DNA from 3 places in the Pseudomonas shiyinii genome. Region 3 is predicted to be linked to each of the others. Evidence: predicted binding sites of a transcription regulator. Region 3 holds the regulator's gene; each other region holds the start of a gene.

Region 1 (2,268 bases), 620 kb from region 3:
TGGTGCTTGCACTTCTCGACGATATCGTCGAAGTCACCCAGCGGGTACTCCTCGACCTGCAGGAAGTGGGTGATACCCGGGGTGCAGGTCAGGCGCTCGATCATTTCGCGCTGGATCTTCTCGTCCTCGACGCGGGTGACCACCTCGAGATTGTCCCAGACACCATCGACCACGAGCTCCGGATCCAGGTCCTTGAGCACGACGCGGATGTTCTTGCCGAGCTGGCGGATGAAACGCTTGCGCACCGGCCGGCTCTTGATGGTGATCTCTGGGAAGACTTTGACGATAAGTTTCATTGGTTTAACAGCGCGCGCAGGGCCTGCCGAAAATGAGGGGCGCGAATTATAGCGGAAATAGCTCAAGGTTTGAGCAACTTTTGATCAGGACATGGATTTATGTTGCCTGTGCGGGCCTCATCGCGGGACAAGCCCGCTCCCACCGAGAGCCCGTTGTGCGCAATTCCCTGTAGGAGCGGGCTTGTCCCGCGATAGGGCGCACAGGATCACCATCGCACCACAATGGTGCACCACTTCAAAAAAACGCATCTTATGGGTGCATTTTCCAAGGTGCCCTTTAGGCAAAATGCCCGTCAACGCCCCCTTTTATCCCATCCTCGCCATTTTCGAGCACTGGCATGCAAATTGCTCTCTTGTGAGGCAGGTAAGCTTGGCCGACTATCCGCGCCCGGCGACACCCTTTTTCCAGGGCAGCGGCCCACCGCGCCCTAGACCATCCGGAGGACAACATGTCGAAGTCGGTTCAACTCATCAAAGATCATGACGTCAAGTGGATTGATCTGCGTTTCACGGACACCAAAGGCAAACAGCACCACGTCACCATGCCCGCTCGCGATGCGCTGGAAGACGACTTCTTCGAAGCCGGCAAGATGTTCGACGGCTCGTCGATCGAAGGCTGGAAAGGTATCGAAGCCTCCGACATGATCCTGATGCCGGACGACGCGTCCGCCGTCCTGGACCCGTTCACCGAAGAACCGACCCTGATCCTGGTCTGCGACGTGGTCGAGCCGTCCACCATGCAAGGCTACGACCGTGACCCACGCGCCATCGCCAAGCGCGCCGAGGAATACCTCAAGACCACCGGCATCGGCGACACCGTGTTCGTCGGCCCGGAGCCTGAGTTCTTCATCTTCGACCAGGTCAAGTTCAAGTCCGACATCTCGGGCTCCATGTTCAAGATCTACTCCGAACAGGGCTCCTGGATGACCGACCAGGACGTCGAAGGCGGCAACAAGGGCCACCGCCCTGCCGTCAAAGGCGGCTACTTCCCGGTTCCGCCGTGCGACCACGACCACGAAATCCGTACTGCCATGTGCAACGCCATGGAAGAAATGGGCCTGGTCATCGAAGTTCACCACCACGAAGTGGCCACCGCCGGCCAGAACGAAATCGGTGTGAAGTTCAACACCCTGGTCACCAAGGCTGACGAAGTCCAGACCCTGAAATACTGCGTGCACAACGTGGCTGACGCCTACGGCAAGACCGCCACCTTCATGCCCAAGCCGCTGTACGGCGACAACGGCTCGGGCATGCACGTCCACATGTCGATCTCCAAGGACGGCAAGAACACCTTCTCCGGCGAAGGCTATGCCGGCCTGTCCGATACCGCCCTGTACTTCATCGGCGGCATCATCAAGCACGGCAAGGCCCTGAACGGCTTCACCAACCCGGCCACCAACTCCTACAAGCGTCTGGTGCCTGGCTTCGAAGCCCCGGTCATGCTGGCCTACTCGGCCCGTAACCGTTCGGCCTCGATCCGTATCCCGTACGTTTCCAGCCCGAAAGCCCGCCGTATCGAAGCGCGCTTCCCGGACCCGGCTGCCAACCCGTACCTGTGCTTCGCCGCCCTGCTGATGGCCGGCCTGGACGGTATCCAGAACAAGATCCACCCAGGCGATGCCGCCGACAAGAACCTGTACGACCTGCCGCCTGAAGAGGCCAAGGAAATCCCGCAGGTCTGCGGCAGCCTGAAGGAAGCCCTGGAAGAGCTGGACAAGGGCCGTGCGTTCCTGACCAAGGGCGGCGTGTTCTCCGACGACTTCATCGATGCCTACATCGAGCTGAAGTCCGAAGAAGAGATCAAAGTCCGCACCTTCGTCCACCCGCTGGAATACGACCTGTACTACAGCGTCTGATTCCAGACCTGTACGACCCGGCGTAACGAAAGGCCTCCTCTGGAGGCCTTTTCATTTCAGACAATGCCTACAGCATTCTTCGTCCAGCCACCGCAGGCTCAGAGCTTCGTCTTCCA
Region 2 (2,268 bases), 890 kb from region 3:
GACCTGGGCGCGGCTGTGGACGAGGGCGAGGGACATGGACACTCCGTGGTCGCTTGTGAGGAACCGCTTCCTGCGGTTTGGCAAGCATAGAGCGCCTGGGGGAGGGTAATCGCGAAAGAGTGCGTCGGGGTTTTGCAGCGAAACGGGTCAAGGTCAGGTTTGGGCCGCTGTGCGGCCCTTCGCGGATGAACCCCCACAAGGGTTCCGGCTGTCATTCCTGGGCAGGCGGCGCGACCCGGGCCTCCAGCTCGGCCAGTTGCTTCTCCAGCGCTTCCAGGCGGGCGCGGGTGCGCGCCAGGACGACCATCTGGCTGTCGAATTCGTCCCGGCTGACCAGGTCCAGCTTGCTGAAGGCACCTTGCATCAGGACCTTGAACTGGCTTTCCAGTTCGGCGCGGGGTTGGGCGGTGTCGCCGCTGAACAGGCGGGAGGCCTGGTCGCTCAGGGCGTCGAGGAAGGCTTTTGGCGCGAGCATGTTGGGCTGTCCGCTGAATCAATGAGAAGGCGGGCAGTGTAACACGCGCCCCGGCGGGGCTCGCGCTGCACAGGTTTTGCGCAATACGCCAGGCCAGCATGCACCAGAATTGTGCGCCTTTTGCCTGATGGCGATTGGCCAAGCATTCGAATTTACAGTAACTATTTGTTTTTTATGGCTTTGTTCGAACTGGCAAGGTTTCTGCTAAGACCTCTGCGAGCCATGCACTGATGCAGTTCCTTGAACTAGGCAGCGCGCATGCGATGCCAGATGCCGCCGACGGCGCGTTACAAAGCCAGGCGCTGCGCTTAGACTTGAGACGGGTTTGTTTTCCTGGGGCAAGTCCACCAAATCGGGAGAAGTTTCATGAAGCTAGTCACTGCCATCATCAAGCCGTTCAAGCTGGACGACGTGCGCGAGTCGCTGTCGGAAATCGGCGTGCAGGGCATCACCGTGACCGAAGTCAAAGGCTTCGGTCGGCAGAAAGGCCATACCGAGCTGTACCGCGGTGCCGAGTACGTGGTCGATTTCCTGCCCAAGGTGAAGATCGACGTCGCCATCGACGACAAGGATCTTGACCGGGTCATCGAAGCCATCACCAAGGCAGCCAACACCGGCAAGATCGGTGACGGCAAGATCTTCGTGGTCAATCTGGAGCAGGCCATTCGCATCCGTACCGGCGAAACCGATACCGACGCGATCTAAGCAACACAGCCTCACCAAACCCAACGCCCCAGGAGAAAACAACATGACTCTGCGCAAGATCGCAGGGCTAGGAGCCCTATTGTCCCTCGTAATGCCCGGCCTGGCCCTGGCAGAGGAAGCTGCCCCGGCGCTGAACTCCGGTGACACCGCCTGGATGCTCACCGCCACGGCGCTGGTGCTGTTCATGACCATTCCGGGCCTGGCGCTGTTCTACGGCGGCATGGTGCGCTCGAAGAACGTGCTGTCGGTGATGATGCAATGCTTCGCCATCACCGGCCTGATGAGCATTCTCTGGGTCATCTATGGCTACAGCCTGGCATTCGATACCTCCGGTATGGAAAAAGGCGTGGTCAACCTCAATTCCTTCATCGGCGGCTTTTCCAAGGCGTTCCTCAGCGGTGTCACGCCTCAGAGCCTGACCTCGGCTGCCGCGCTGTTCCCCGAAGCGGTGTTCATCACCTTCCAGATGACCTTCGCCATCATCACCCCGGCGCTGATCGTCGGTGCTTTCGCCGAGCGCATGAAGTTCTCTGCGATGTTGGTGTTCATGGGCGTGTGGTTCACCTTGGTCTACGCACCGATCGCCCATATGGTCTGGAGCGGTGACGGTGCACTGATGTGGGACTGGGGTGTACTGGACTTCGCCGGTGGCACCGTGGTGCACATCAACGCTGGTATCGCAGGCCTGGTCTGCTGCCTGGTGCTGGGCAAGCGCAAGGGCTACCCGACCACGCCGATGGCCCCGCACAACCTGGGCTATACCCTGACGGGCGCCGCGATGCTGTGGATCGGCTGGTTCGGTTTCAACGCAGGTTCCGCCGCCGCTGCCAACGGCACCGCCGGCATGGCCATGCTTGTCACCCAGATCGCCACCGCCGCCGCGGCCCTGGGCTGGATGTTCGCCGAATGGATCGGCCACGGTAAACCCAGCGCCCTGGGCATCGCCTCGGGTGTGGTCGCCGGCCTTGTGGCCATCACGCCGGCTGCTGGTACCGTCGGTCCGATGGGTGCGCTGGTGATTGGCCTGGCTTCGGGCGTGATCTGCTATTTCTGCGCAACCAGCCTCAAGCGCAAGCTCGGCTACGACG
Region 3 (2,268 bases):
CGTAGTCGATGGGAGCATCCAGGTGCAGCAGGGCGCTGACGGGCGCCGTGCAGCCTTCGAGCCGGCAGTGGGGGATGGCGATGCCATTGCCGAAGCCGGTGGAGCCCAGTTTCTCGCGGGCAACCAGCTTTTCGAAGACGTCTTGCATCTCCAGTTCGGGAATTTGCTCGGCGATCAGGTTGGCGACCTTTTCCAGGGCGCGCTTCTTACTGCCGCCCGGCACGTTCACGAGGGAACGGCCGGGGGTCAGGATGGTTTCAAGTCGGATCATGGATGAGAGGGATCAGCGGGCGGCTGCACCTTGCAGCAGGCTTTGCTGTTTTTCCTTGTGTTTTTTCAGTTGGCGGTCGAGCTTGTCAGCCAGGGCGTCGATCGCTGCATACATGTCTTGGTGTTCGGCGTTGGCAACCACTTCTCCGCCGGGAATCTGGAGCGTGGCCTCGACCTTCTGCTGCAGTTTCTCGACTTTCATGATCACCGTGACGTTGGTGATCTTGTCGAAATGTCCTTCCACCCGGGCGAGCTTCTCGAGTACGTACTCACGCAGTGGTTGGGTGACTTCTACATGCTGTCCACTGATGTTGACTTGCATACAGCTTCTCCTTTGTTGCCCGTGCATAAAGGGCAGGTATTGCACCTGCCACTGAAACGCTATGGCACAGCCAGGGGCTACATCAGTCGCTTGCGCTCGCTCGACGGTGCGATGCCGAGGGACTCGCGGTACTTGGCGACGGTGCGACGGGCTACCTGGATGCCTTGTGCCTCCAGTAAACCAGCGATCTTGCTGTCACTCAATGGCTTTTTCTGATTTTCCGCCGCAACCAGTTTCTTGATGATCGCGCGGATCGCCGTAGACGAGCATTCACCGCCTTCGGCGGTGCTCACATGGCTCGAGAAAAAGTATTTCAATTCATAGATACCACGCGGGGTATGCATGTATTTCTGCGTGGTGACCCGGGAAATGGTCGATTCGTGCATGCCCACCGCCTCGGCGATGTCGTGCAGCACCAATGGCTTCATCGCTTCGTCGCCCTGGTCGAGGAAGCCGCGTTGGTGCTCGACGATCTGGGTGGCGACCTTCATCAGCGTCTCGTTGCGGCTCTGCAGGCTCTTGATGAACCAGCGTGCCTCCTGCAACTGGTTGCGCATGAAGGTGTTGTCGGCGCTGGTGTCGGCGCGGCGGACGAAACCTGCGTACTGCGGGTTGACCCGCAGGCGCGGGATCGCTTCCTGGTTGAGCTCCACCAGCCAGCGGTCGTTGTCCTTGCGCACGATGACGTCGGGTACCACGTATTCCGGCTCGCTGGACTCGATCTGCGAGCCCGGGCGTGGGTTGAGGCTCTGTACCAGCTCGATGACCTGGCGCAGTTCATCTTCCTTGAGCTTCATGCGGCGCATCAGCTGGCTGTAGTCGCGGCTGCCGAGCAGGTCGATGAAGTCGCTGACCAGGCGCTGGGCTTCGGCCATCCATGGGGTGTCGGCCGGCAGCTGGCGCAGCTGCAGCAGCAGGCATTCGCCGAGGTTGCGGGCGCCGATGCCGGCAGGCTCGAACTGCTGGATGCGGTGCAGTACGGCTTCCACTTCATCCAGCTCGATATCCAGCTCCGGGTCGAAGCCTGCGCAGATTTCCTCGAGGCTGTCCTCCAGGTAGCCCTGGCCGTTGATGCTGTCGATCAGGGTCACGGCGATGAGCCGGTCGGTGTCGGACATCGGTGCCAGGTTCAACTGCCACAGCAGGTGGCTTTGCAGGCTCTCGCCGGTGGAGGTGCGGGTGGTGAAGTCCCACTCGTCGTCATCGCTGGCCGGCAGGCTGCTGGCGCTGGTCTGGTAGATGTCTTCCCAGGCCGTGTCGACGGGCAGTTCGTTGGGGATGCGTTCGTTCCATTCGCCTTCTTCCAGGGTTTCGGCGCTGGCCGTGCTTTCCTGGAAGCTGTTGTCCTGGGCTTCGGCGACCGGCTTGCTCTCGGCGTTGTCGGCCATGGGGTCGCTGTTGTCGAAGTCGTCGCCGTCTTCCTGACGTTCGAGCATCGGATTGGACTCCAGCGCTTCCTGAATTTCCTGTTGAAGGTCCAGGGTGGAGAGCTGGAGCAGACGGATGGCCTGTTGCAACTGCGGTGTCATCGTCAGTTGCTGGCCCATTTTTAGGACGAGCGATGGTTTCATGGCTGGGGCTTAATACCTTGTTCGCCGGCGCGCATGCGCCATCCACTACACGTAGGGCGCCGGGGCGCCAATTTTAAGCAAGTTATATGCCTGAAATTGTAGCGT

The links. Region 3 encodes sigma-54, which starts transcription at its own class of promoters, with help from an activator protein. Its sites were predicted from a motif close to ANTGGCATNNANNTTGCTNT; they were not measured.
Region 1: a site for sigma-54 is predicted at 629-648, ahead of glnA (glutamate--ammonia ligase). Genes of this name have one in related genera too.
Region 2: a site for sigma-54 is predicted at 664-683, ahead of glnK (P-II family nitrogen regulator). Genes of this name have one in related genera too.

The regions. Positions count from the first base shown of each region.
Region 1 is NZ_CM161522.1:4,384,654-4,386,921, forward strand. Features, by position in the region: gene thiI (tRNA uracil 4-sulfurtransferase ThiI) at 1-296, opposite strand, end outside; gene glnA (glutamate--ammonia ligase) at 746-2,152, shown strand.
Region 2 is NZ_CM161522.1:4,657,693-4,659,960, reverse strand. Features, by position in the region: partial or broken gene ACXHGZ_RS21080 (YifB family Mg chelatase-like AAA ATPase) at 1-36, opposite strand, end outside; gene ACXHGZ_RS21075 (accessory factor UbiK family protein) at 212-475, opposite strand; gene glnK (P-II family nitrogen regulator) at 842-1,180, shown strand; gene ACXHGZ_RS21065 (ammonium transporter) at 1,224-2,268, shown strand, end outside.
Region 3 is NZ_CM161522.1:3,768,417-3,770,684, reverse strand. Features, by position in the region: gene ptsN (PTS IIA-like nitrogen regulatory protein PtsN) at 1-271, opposite strand, end outside; gene hpf (ribosome hibernation-promoting factor, HPF/YfiA family) at 284-592, opposite strand; gene ACXHGZ_RS16985 (RNA polymerase factor sigma-54) at 670-2,163, opposite strand.